DNA from 2 places in the Plantibacter sp. CFBP 8775 genome. Region 1 is predicted to be linked to the other one. Evidence: riboswitches for the same ligand, from Rfam matches in the RefSeq annotation. Region 1 holds a riboswitch; the other holds the start of a gene.
The links. Region 1 has a riboswitch for thiamine pyrophosphate ahead of IFR14_RS09465 (ECF transporter S component). Riboswitches for the same ligand answer to the same signal wherever they lie in the genome.
Positions count from the first base shown of each region.

Region 2: it holds a riboswitch for thiamine pyrophosphate, as region 1 does, so the genes downstream of both, thiM (hydroxyethylthiazole kinase) here and IFR14_RS09465 (ECF transporter S component) in region 1, are expected to answer to the same signal.

Region 1 is NZ_JACYNV010000001.1:1,994,446-2,000,553, reverse strand. It holds gene IFR14_RS09490 (SCO4848 family membrane protein) at 1-22, shown strand, start outside; tRNA gene IFR14_RS09485 (tRNA-Arg) at 53-125, shown strand; gene IFR14_RS09480 (hypothetical protein) at 308-880, opposite strand; gene IFR14_RS09475 (energy-coupling factor transporter transmembrane component T family protein) at 877-1,677, opposite strand; gene IFR14_RS09470 (ATP-binding cassette domain-containing protein) at 1,674-3,071, opposite strand; gene IFR14_RS09465 (ECF transporter S component) at 3,158-3,787, opposite strand; TPP riboswitch at 3,824-3,932, opposite strand; gene IFR14_RS09460 (hypothetical protein) at 3,983-4,312, opposite strand; gene dinB (DNA polymerase IV) at 4,322-5,620, opposite strand; gene IFR14_RS09450 (acyltransferase family protein) at 5,703-6,108, shown strand, end outside.
Region 2 is NZ_JACYNV010000002.1:1,214,071-1,220,178, forward strand. It holds gene IFR14_RS18055 (bifunctional hydroxymethylpyrimidine kinase/phosphomethylpyrimidine kinase) at 1-175, opposite strand, end outside; gene thiE (thiamine phosphate synthase) at 172-882, opposite strand; gene thiM (hydroxyethylthiazole kinase) at 879-1,730, opposite strand; TPP riboswitch at 1,722-1,822, opposite strand; gene IFR14_RS18070 (DUF1622 domain-containing protein) at 1,883-2,407, shown strand; gene IFR14_RS18075 (hypothetical protein) at 2,474-2,680, shown strand; gene IFR14_RS18080 (HAD family hydrolase) at 2,721-3,404, opposite strand; gene IFR14_RS18085 (CDP-alcohol phosphatidyltransferase family protein) at 3,485-4,762, opposite strand; gene IFR14_RS18090 (carboxypeptidase regulatory-like domain-containing protein) at 4,867-6,108, opposite strand, start outside.

The DNA of each region.
Region 1 (6,108 bases):
CCTCCTCGGCGTCGGCGCCTGACACACCGCTGCGGTATCCTGGACGACGCCCGCCTCCGTAGCTCAGGGGATAGAGCAGGAGCCTTCTAATCTCTTGGTCGCAGGTTCGAATCCTGCCGGGGGCACCTCACACGACATCGCGGACCCTTCTCATCTCTTGGTCGCAGGTTCGAATCCTGCCGGGGCACACCACCCTTCGACAAGCTCAGGGACCGGAACCCGAGTCCTGACCCTTCGACACGCTCAGGGACCGATGACCGGAAGCTGACCCTTCGACAAGCTCAGGGACCGAGATCGCGGTCGGTCGTCAGACGCGGAGCCAGGAGTTCCAGCGGCCCGCTTCGTCGCGCCGTAGGGCGTCGAGGACGAGCGCGAAGACCTGGTCCGCGGCGCCGGTCGCCTCGATGCGGAGACCCGCGTCGAGGTCGGGCCGCTCCCGCTCGATGAACGAGTCCTCCTGGAGGGTCCACCCCGCGAGCCAGTCGACGCCGTCACCGCGCCCGATGAGGCGGTCGGTGCGCTGCACCACCGGCGCGTCGAGCCACAGCACCGTGTCGGCGAGCACCCGCGACGATCGCGACGACGACCCGCAACCCTCGACGATGAGTGGACGGTCGCTCGGCACGAGGTGCGCCTCCGCACGGGTGGACCGTTCCCAGTCCCAGCGCCGCCACTCCCCCGCGCGCCGCTCGGAGAACGGTCTGAGGATCCACTCGACGAGGAGTCGAGCACCCTCGTCGAGCCCCTCCCACCCCGGATACAGGTCGTCCATGTGGACGACCGTGCTGGCCATCAATGCGGACGCCACCGAGGAGGCGAGCGTCGTCTTCCCCGTGCCCGACCGTCCGTCGATGAGCAGGACCGGCGGAACCGCGCTCACTGACCCACGACCCGGAACGTACCGGCGAGGACCGCCGTGGACAGCGCGAGGGCCATGATCACGATCGTCACCAGGACGGCAATGAGATCGGCCCGGCCCAGGCGGGACGGTCTGGCCCAGGTGCGTTCGATCGGTGCCCCGAACCCCCGCGCCTCCATCGCCGTCGCGAGTTTGCTCCCGCGGCGGATGGCGAACACCAGCAGCACGAACGCCATGGACGCGAACCGCCGGACCACTCCCCGGTCCCCCAGCCCACGGGCACGACGGGCGAGCGCGAGACTGCGCCAGTCGTCGATGAAGAGTCCGAGCATCCGCGCTCCAGCGAGGATCCCGAGCACGAACCGCGACGGCAGCTTCGCGATCTGGGACAAGCCGTCGGCCAGATCGGTCGGATCCACCCGCGCGAAGAGCAGGATCGTCGGGAGACCGAGCGCCAGCACGCGGATCGTCACGGCGACCGCCAGTTCGATCGAGTTGTCCGTCACGCGGACGAACCCGAGCGACAGGTACTCCGTCCCTCCCGGCTTCGCGTACAACAGCATGCTGATCCCGCCGATGGGCGCGAAGACGAGCACCGGCAGTGCCCGCTTCAGCAACGCGGTGAACCGCAGGCCGGAGAGCGGGAACAGCATCACTTCGAGCAGCACCGCCGTGCTCGCACTCACCCAGTCGATCGTCAGCAGCAACGGGACGGACAGGATGAGGACGGCCAGCACCTTCGTCACCGGATTCACCCGGTCGAGTGGCGGTCGATGGTGCAACACCGTCGAGCGCTCCGCTGCAGTGACGCTCGTCATGCGGCCCGCCTCCCGAGCTCCAGCGGTTCGAGGAGGATGCGATGGTCGCCCAGATGCTCGACGACCCCCGCGTCATGCGTGACGGAGACGATCGTCGCGCCGCGCTCGAGCTCATGTTGCAGCAGGCGGACGAGTGACAACCACGTGCGTCGATCCTGCCCGAACGTCGGTTCGTCGAGGACCATGACCGCCGGCCGGGCGGCGAGGACGGTGGCCACCGACAACCGGCGCTTCTGACCGCCCGAGAGACTGAACGGGTTCGCCTCGGCGAGACGCCCGAGACCGAGCGCCTCGAGGATCTCGGTGACCCGCTCGTCGATGGCGGTCCGGGACCAGCGGAGGGCCTGCAGGCCGACACCGAGCTCGTTCCGCACGGTCGATGAGACGAACTGGTGCTCGGGATCCTGGAAGACCGTCCCGATGCGCGTGAGCAACTCGGTGGACTTCCAGCGGATCGGCCGGGATCCCAGCCTGCCGGCGAGCTGCGGAGCGGCGGTCACCGTCCCCGTGATCTCCGGCAGCAGTCCCGCCAGCGTGAGCGCGAGCGTGGACTTCCCCGCCCCGTTGGGGCCGACGATGACGGTCGCCGCGCCCTCGGGCACCGCGAGCCCCAGGTGCTCCTGCACCGGCTGCTTCCGCGTTCGACCGATCGCCAGGTCGTCGGTCGTGATGACCGCCGCTGATGGGCCGGACACCGGACGAGGGGCCAACCCCAGCGGGATGCCCGGCACCCAGACGCCCGCATCGGCCAGGCGCTGCCCGACGTCGTCGAGGACGAGGTCGGGTGGCCCGTCGGCGAGGACACCGCCGTCGGCGTCGAGCACGACGACCCTGGTCATCAGCTCGCGCCAGACGTCGACGCGGTGTTCGATGACGACCAGGGTGGACGAACCGTCATCGACCAGCCGAGCGACGGCGTCCCGCACCTCCGCCACCCCGGCCGGGTCGAGGTTCGCGGTCGGTTCGTCGAGCAGGAGGAGCGAGGGGTGCATGGCGAGTACGCCGGCGAGGGCCAGCCGCTGTTTCTGACCGCCGGACAGCGCCGAGGTCGAGTGGTCCAGCGGCAGGTCCAGTCCGACGGCCTCCAGCGAGGCGTCGACGCGGCGCCAGATCTCCTCGCGCTCGACGCCGAGGTTCTCGCAGCCGAAGGCGACGTCGTCGCCGACCTTGGACAGGATCACCTGCGAGTCGGGATCCTGCAGCACGAGCCCGATGCGACCCCTCGCTCGTTCAGGCGGAACGCCGTCCACGAGGAGCGAGCCGTGGGACTCCCCCTCGTCCGCACCGCCGAGGACGCCGGCCAGTGCGTGGATCAGCGTCGACTTGCCGGCACCGGACGCCCCCAGGAGGAGGACCCGTTCGCCCGGTTCGATCACGAGGTCGAGGTCGCGCACCGCCCAGGCCTTCCGACCGGCATGACGCCACCCCCAGTCCCGCGCGACGACGCGCGCCGGACCGGTCGCAGCCGTTCCCGGCACGATCAGACCTCGCGCCGAGCGTCCCGCCCCGAGGCGAACCGACTGAGCGCCCCGGTCGACGCGAGTGCCCTGACAAGGGCCCAGCCGACGACACCGGCGAGGATCGCGCCCGAGACCAGCAGGGAACCGAGGTAGATCGCGTTGAACTCGACACCCTTCTCGAGGTTGCCCGACATCACGAGCTCGAGGAGCCATGCGCCGGCCCCGGCTCCGGCACCGGCGAGGATCGCCGGAACGAGGCCGAAGCGCTTGTACGCGAGCGCCGCGAACACCAGCTCGGCCCCCAGGCCCTGAGCGAGGCCGGAGTACACCGTCGTGACACCCCATGCGTTGCCGATGAGGGCGGAGACGATCGCTCCGATGGTCTCGACGAGGAGCGCAGCGCCGGGCTTCCGGATGATGAGTCCGCCGAGCACCCCACCGAGGAGCCAGATCCCGACGGCGATCCCGCCGAAACCGGGCGTGACGGCGCTGGCACCCGCGTACCAGAGTGATCCGAGCGTGTTCCACGCCCAGAAGATGAGGCCGGTCGCGACGCCGAGCACGGCGACCACGACGATGTCGACGACCCTCCAGCGCAAGGTCCGCGACGCAGCGCGTTCAGAGGGTGAGATCCTGGTCGATGCTGACACGATACGTGCCCTTCCTGTAGACGGAAAAGAGCACGGGATAGCGAGAAATGGTCTCCCTGCGCTGGCATGATCCAGATCAGGTTCGACGGTCGAAGGCGAATACCTTCCTCTCAGCCCGGTTCACCGGACTCCCGTGGTGGCACGAGTCTAACCCCTGCCGTGCGCAGTCGCACGACAGGGGTTCGACGGAGAGGGCTACTTCTTGAGGGCCTTGATGAGGCCGGCCAGCGCCTTGCCGCTCACCCAGATGAACGGGATCGCGACGGCGATGAGCGAGATGAGGTTCGGGTCGAAACGGAGACCCTCGTCGGTCTTGATGTAGGCACCGACCGGGATCGAGACGCCACCGCCGCCACCGCCGCTCGGGGCGTCGTCGCCGTCGCCCTCGGAGCCGCCGCCGAAGCCGTAGTACGTCAGCGCGACGGGCACGAGCTTCGTGCCGTCGACGTCCTGCTGCTCCCCGTAGGCTGCGGACACGCCGAGCCCCTTCGCCTGTTCTGCCAGCTTCTCCACGAGATTCGTCATACCGCGAGGCTACCGCTCGGTATCCACCGGTCCAAGGGGTTGATCCGTGCTCCCAGCACCCTGCGAGTCTCCGCGACTGCCGAGTCCGCGACGTCTCGGCTTGCCGAGGAGGGAGGCGGGAGCGATCGCGAGATCGCCGAACCGGCTCGCGACCCGGTCGATCGTCTGCTCGGCTTCACGCCACTCCTCGTCCGGGTCCCAGAGCCCGGCACCGGCCTCATCGGCGGGGACGAGCTGGTCGACCTTCACCCCGACGAGGCGCACGAGGCGTCCGCCGCGATCGAGGTCGTCGAACAGCGACGCCGCCTCGTCGTAGACCCGACGCCCGACGTTCGTGGCCTCGCCGATGGTGCGCGACCGGGTGATGACGCTGAAGTCCGCATAGCGGACGCGGATGCTGATCGTCCGGCCGGCGTAGCCGCCCTTCCGGAGCCGGATCGCGACGAGGCCGGCGAGGTTCAGCAGCTCGCGCTTGAGGATGGTCGGGTCCGAGACGTCCGTCGGGAAGGTCACCTCGTGGCTGACGCTCTTCTCGCGTCGTGCCAGCTCGATGCCGCGCGGATCGATCCCGTTCGCGAGCTCGAGGAGTCGGCGACCGGAGGCCTCACCGACCGCGCGCTGGAGCATCGACAGCGGGGTGGATGCGAGCTGACCGATGGTCCGGATGCCCCGGTTCGTCAGCTGCTCCTCCGTCCGACCACCGACGCCCCACAGCGCACCGACCGGCAACGGATGGAGGAACGCCAGGGTCTCGTCGGCGGGCACGACCAGCAGGCCGTCAGGCTTCGACAGGCCGGAGGCGAGCTTCGCGACGTACTTCGTCGACGCCAGGCCGACCGAGCACGGCAGACCGGTCGCGTCGAGGACCCGTTGCTTCACGAGCGCGGCGATCGTCCGCGGGCTCCCGAGCAACCGGACCGCACCGGAGACGTCGAGGAAGGCCTCGTCGATGCTCAGCGGCTCGACGAGCGGTGTGACCGACTCGAACACCTCCATCACCCGGTCGGAGTACTCGCGGTACCTGCCGTGGTGGGGCGGCAACACGACGGCGCTCGGACAGAGGCGCATCGCCTGGGACACCGGCATCGCCGCGCGCACGCCGTACCGGCGAGCCTCGTAACTGGCGGAGGTGACGACCGACCGCCCCTCCTTGTTGCCCACGATGATCGGCAGACCGCGCAGCTCGGGCCGTTCCAAGAGCTCGACCGAGACGAAGAACGCGTCCATGTCGACGTGGAGGATGGGGGTACCGCTGTCGTCGGCATCGTGCGCCGAGACGCGACGAGACGCTCCATCCTGCCGACTCATGACTCCATTGTCGCAGTCGCCTCCGACACGCTCTCCACAGGGGCCAGGGCGGGAGGGCTCGGCGACGCTAGGCTGTCCGGCGATGAGCACGCGAACGCGGACCGGGTCGGCCCCGGCGGTCCCAGACCTCTCCGGGCGGGACCTCGCCCTCGACCTCGTGCGCGTCGCGTGCGTCGTGACGGTCGTCATCGTCCACCTCCTGATGGTCGCGGTGGCGGTCGAGCCGGACGGCACGATCGGCATCTCCCGCGCGTTGGAGCAGCAACCCTGGTTCGACACGGGTACCTGGTTCGGCCAGATCATGCCGCTGTTCTTCATCGTGGGCGGCTTCGCGACGATCACCGGCTGGCGCAGCACCGTCCGACATGGTGGCGGGACGAGGGACTTCCTCCGGTCCCGAGTCTTCCGACTCGCCCTGCCGACGATCCCGGTCCTGCTCTTCCTCGCCGCGGGGCTGTGGCTCGCCGGGGCGCTCGGTGTCGACCCCG
Region 2 (6,108 bases), on a different contig from region 1:
ATCCGCCGTTCGCGGCGATGCTCTTGAGGTCGGCCTGGATCCCGGCACCACCGGTCGGGTCGGTCCCGGCGATGCTCAGCACCCGGGGTGTGTCCCGCATGGTGACGGGTCGTCGACCGTGCACCCGGTTCTCGGTCGACGACGCCGGAGTCAGCGTCTGTTCCGCGGCGCTCATGCCGAGACCTCGGTCCAGGCCGCGCGGAACGCCCGTGCGGCCTCGGCCGGATCGTCGGCGGCGCAGATGGCGGAGACGACGGCGAGACCCGCGGCACCCGAGGCGTGGAGCTCGGCCGTGTCCGCCAGCGAGACACCGCCGATCGCGACGCACGGGAGCGGGGTCGCGGCGGCGATCGCGGCGAACCCCTCCACGCCCAGCGGCTCCGGATGGTCCGGCTTGGTCGTCGTCGGGCGGATGACGCCGACGCCCAGGTAGTCGACCGTCCCGAGTGGCAGCGCTGCGACCGCATCGAGGTGCGCCGAGGTGTTCGCCGTCAGTCCCACGACGGCGGCCTGTCCCACGATGCGACGCACGGCGTCGACCGGGAGATCGCTCTGACCGACGTGGACGCCGTGGACGACGGCACCGGCGGAACGGGCGGCGAGGAACACGTCGACCCGGTCGTCGACGAGGAGCAGCGCCCGACCGGCGACGACCTCCGCAGCACGCACGGCCAGGTCGAACAGCGCTCGCGCCGACGCGGTCTTCTCCCGCAGCTGGACCGCGGTCACCCCGCCGTCGACGGCTCGGCGCACGACGTCGAGGACACCGCGATCCCCGCTGGCCGAGGCGTCCGTGACGAGGTAGGTGGCGATACCGCGGCGCACGAGCTCGGCGTGCGAGCGGGCCGCGAGGACCCGGTCCGCGGTGGTCGAGGCGCTCACGCGATCACCGCCAGGCTGCGGACGGTGTCGGCATCGAGGAGGTGGAGGCGGTCGAGGAAGGCGGGAGCGAAGGAGCCGGGGCCACGGCTCTCCGCGGCCGCCAGCTGCGCGGCGACCGTGTACGCGGTGGTGGCCGCGACCGTCGTCAGCAGCCGGTCGTCGTCAAGCGACGCGAAGGCGGCGAGCACGGCACCGAGGGCACAGCCACCGCCCGTCACGAGGGTGAGCCAGGCGTGCCCGTTCGAGCATCGGACGATGCGTTCACCGTCGGTGATGACGTCGGTCGGGCCGGAGATCGCGACGACGGCACCCGAGGTGCGGGCGATCGCGGTGGCCGCCTCGATCGCGCTGTCGACCGAGTCGGTGCTGTCGACCCCGCGACCACCGGCGCCCAGTCCTGCGAGCGCGATGATCTCGCTGGCGTTGCCGCGGACGATCGTCGGCCGGAGGGCGAGGAGTTCGGCGGCGAGCGCCGTCCGCACCGGCAGGAAGCCGACGGCGACGGGGTCGAGCACCCACGGGGTGCCGGCCTCGTTCGCGGCGGTGGCGGCCTCGACCATGGCCTCGCGCTGCTCCGCCTGCGGCGTCCCGAGATTGAGGAGGACCCCGGAGGCGACGCTGGCGAACGGCCCGGCCTCGGTGGGGATGTCGGTCATCGCCGGAGCGGCGCCGATGGCGAGCAGCACGTTCGCGGTGAAGTTCGTCACCACGGCGTTCGTGATCGATTGGACGAGCGGCGTGCGCTCGCGCAGGCGGTCGAGGAGGTCCCCGGACGCGCTCGCGAACTCGCCGACGGACGGCTCGTCGGTGGACGGGTGGGCAGACTGCTGCGGTGTGCGAATGCTCATTCGCGACATCCCTTCGCTCGGACTAACGAGATCAGGTTCGACGGGTGTGTTCTCAGCCGATCGTCGTGGGATCGGCACCCCGTGTCACTCGCGACCACCCTAGCGGGTCGGCCCGGCTTCCGGTCCAGCGGGCGGGCGAGGATGATGGAGGGATGGACTTCTTCGAGCTGGTCACCATCGTCTTCGAGGTCGCCGGTGTCGGGGCGATGGTCGTGGGCTTCGTGATCGCCGTCACCCTCTCGGCCCGCCTGTGGTGGAGCACGCGCGACGGTGCACGGGCCTTCCGGATGCTGCGGGAGACGATCGGCTCGGTCATCCTGCTCGGGCTGGAGATCCTCGTGGCCGCCGACCTCGTGAAGACGGTCACGTCGACGCCCTCGCTGACCGACGCACTCGTCCTGGCGATCATCGTCGTCATCCGCACCCTGCTGAGCTTCTCCCTGCAGATCGAGATCGAGGGCACCCTCCCCTGGAGGCGCTTGGCGACGACCGGACCACAGCTGTTCGACCGGGCCGTCAAGCGCGGCGGCGAACGCACCCGACATCGCGCCAAGGAGCACGACGTGTCGACGTCGCCGGCGGCCGGGCCCGTCGGCACGCAAACGCAGACCGCACCGACCACGTCGACCGTCCGCGAGGACGAGTCCGAATTCCCAGAGCTCCGGAGTCGAGACTGATGGCGGCCAGCTCATCCTGAAATATCAGACCTGGACTTGCGCAATGGCTTGGCCTACAGTCGCCCTATGTGGCTCGCCTTCCTCGTCAAGATCCGATGGGTCGCGGTCACGCTGGCCGCAGTTCTGACTGTGGGCGGCGCCGTGTTGCTCATCCGAGGTGTTGAGCCGGTGAAGGCGTGGTCCATGATCGGCGCCGGGGTCATTTCACTCGTCCTGCAGCACCTTTATGCGCGGGCAGCTCGGGAGACGGACGCACGCGACACGATCGGTTAGCGGTGAGAGAGCGAGAGCGTCTGCCACTCCGCAGGGCGGGCTAGCGTGCCGCGGAGGTCGCCCAGGTGTCGCGGATGAGGTCGGGCAGCAGACGCATGTCGTCGAAGACGTGGGTGCCGTCGCCGACGAGCCGCTCGGCGGGCGTCATGCCACCGGCGTAGGCGTAGACCGTCATGCCGGCCGCGCGGGCAGCCAGCACGCCGACGACGCTGTCCTCGATGACCGCGCACCGCTCGGGGGCCGTGTCGAAGTCGGCGGCGGCGTGCAGGAAGAGGTCGGGTGCGGGCTTGCCGACGGCGACGTCGGTCGCGCTGAAGATGCGCCCGTCGAAGCGGTCGTGGATGCCCACCTGCCCGAGGTTGCGGACGACGTCGTGCAGCATCCCGTTCGAGGCGACGCACAGCGGCACCCCGGTCGCAGCGATACCGTCGAGGGCGTCGACGACCCCGTCGACCGCCTCGAGCTCGCGCTCGCAGATGCCGCGGAACATGTCGCTCCAGCGCTGGATCCAGTCGGCCTCGAGCGGCTTCCCGAGGCGCTGCTCGACGAGCGTCGCGTACGTCTCGAGCGAGGCGCCGACGAAGAGCTCCCGCACCTCGGCCTCGGTGTAGTCGCCGCCGACCTCGTTGAGTAGCTGCAGGTTCACCCGGACGGAGATGCGTTCCGTGTCGACGAGCGTGCCGTCGCAGTCGAAGATGACGAGGTCCGGATAGTCGACTGGCATGCTCCGAGCCTAAACGACACCGCCTGCGCTGTGGCCGTGTGCCCTCCGGCGGCGACCTCCGACGGCGGTCGGCGCGGCGGTCAGCGGGCCGCGCGGACGCCCTGTCGCTGCCAGGTGACGACCATGCGTCGCGCATACTGGGTCGCCGCGACGAAGTGGCCGAGGAGTCCGAGGAGGATCGCGACGAAGCCGACCCCGCCGAAGACCCGGTAGAGCGCCGACGCAGGATCCCCGCCGCCGAGCGCGAGGCCGATGAGCAGCGCGAAGAAGCCGACGAAGAGGAACACCGTCCGGATCTTTCCGGCGATGCTCACCGGCACCTCCGGCGTCCCGCGGAACGCGACGACGGCGACGAACGCGAGCAGGAGGTCGGGGACGATCATGACCACGAACACCTGCCACGGCATGATCTGCGCGATGGCGAACGACGCGGCGACCACGACCACGGTCAGGCGATCGGCCACGCCGTCGAGCCAGGTGCCGAGCGCGGAGACCGTGCCCATGCGGCGCGCGATCTGCCCGTCGGCGACATCGCTCAGGAACACCACCGCACCGACGACGAGCGCAGCCCAGTAGGAGCCGGTGATCACCAGGGCGGCGAACACCGGGAGCAGGACGATGCGTCCTGCCGTGATCGCGTTCGGCAGGTTCTTCCAGTCGTCGTCGGAGAACAGCTGCGTCCGGAGGCGTGCGAGCGGCGTCTTCTCGTGCAGGGTCACCGGGATCATCGCCTCGTCGCCGGGGATCGCGGCACCTCGGCGGAATCGGGCGATCGCGACCACCGTGACCAACACGACGAGCGCGAACAGCAGCACCCAGCCGGTGGCGCCGAGGTACTGGCGGACCGTGTCGAGCGTGGCGCGGACGAGGGAGCCGACCCCGACGTAGACGGCGGACCAGAGGAGGGAACCCAGCAGCGATGCCGCGAGGAACGACCGGTAGGGCACGCGGGCGACCCCGGCGGCGGTCGGTGTCAGGCACCGGAGCACGGGGACGAGCCTCGTGAGGAAGACGGCCTGGGCCCCGCGTCGCTCGAGCGCCTCGACCGCGCGGTCCCAGCCGTCGACGCCGAGACGCCGGACGATGGCCGAGTCACGGAGGCGACCACCGGAACGACGACCGACGAGGTAGCCGAGCTGGTCCCCGAGTGACCCGCCGAGGGCGACCGCGAGGAACAGCACGAGGGCACCGGGGGCGGAGTCGAGCATGGCCGCGAGGAGGAGCACCACCGGTTCACCGGGGACGACGAGGCCGAGCCAGAGGCCGGACTCGGCGGTCGTGAACAGGAGTCCGATGAGCCAGATCACCGGATCGGGCAGCGCCGTCGCGGCGTCGTTCACCCACCCGATGATGTCCACGGATCCCCGTTCAGCAGTGCGACCCGCACTCCAGGGTGGGGCGCGGCTCGCCCAAGTCTACGGACGAGCCGCACCCTCCCATCCCCGAGGGGTCGTTCAAACGGTCATTCGCCGGACAGCTCGTCCCGATTCGCGCGTCGACGACGCAGGACGGCCGCGGTGACGACACCGGCGGCACCGAGCACGAAGAGCGCTCCGGCCGCGACGATCCACGGCATCGCGTCCGCACCGGTCGAGGGCAGACGACCCGGGTTGCTCGGAACGGCGGGGTCGCTCGGGTTCGCCGACGGCACGGGTGCGACGGCGTCGGGAACGAGGACGAAGGCCGGTACCGAGACCACGGAACCGTCTGCGGCGACGACCGCGGTAGCCGTCGTGGCGCCCTCGGCGGTGTAGCCCTCCGGCACCGTCACGGACACCTCGTAGGAACCTGGCGCGAGACCGTCGAGGTCGTAGGCACCGTCGGCGTCCGTCGTGACGGCGACCGGGCCGGCCGGGGTCTCGACGGTCACGGTCACGTCCGCGATCGGTGCACCGGCTTCCGTCTCGACCGTTCCGGCGAGGCCGCCGAGCACGGCGTCGGCGACGAGCACGAACGTGGGCACCGTCTGGACCGCACCGTCCGTGCCGACGACGACGGTGGCCGTCGTGGCACCACCCGCGGGCACCGAATACCCGGCCGGGACGGTCAGCGTGACCTCGTAGCTGCCCGGCGCCAGGTCGGCGAGCCCGTAGAAGCCCTCGGCCGTCGTGATCAGGGCGACCGGGCCGCCCGGCGTCGTCACCGTGACCGTCGCTGCGGGCACCGGGGCGTCGCTGTCCGTCCGGACGTCGCCGATGACGGTGCCGAGCCGAGCGAGCTCGAAGTCGACCGCGTCGAGATCGGTTCCGGCGAGCTCCTCCTCCCGGGTGGCCGCTCCGGAGACGACGTACCCCTCCGGGGCGACGATCGAGACCTCGTAGGAGCCAGCGGGCAGGAGCGGGAAGCGGTAGGAACCGTCGGCGGCCGTGACGGCGCTCTCGACCCCCTTCGGACCGTCGACGCTCACGGTGACACCGGCCACACCGACGCCGCCGGACGTGATCACCCCACCGAGGCTGGGGTTCGCGACGAGCACGAAGTCCTGCTCGGTGATGGGTGTCTCGCTGCCGACCGGGACCGTGAAGGCGTTCGGCGGGCTCTGCACCGCGTAACCATCGGGCGGCGTGATGACCACCGTGTGGTCGCCGACCGGCACGGTGTCGAAGAGGTAGTTCCCGTCGGTGTCGGTGGTGACGCTGCCCGCGCCGTCGATCGTGACCGTGGCTCCGACGATCGGCACACCGTCCGTGTCGAGCGCGGTGCC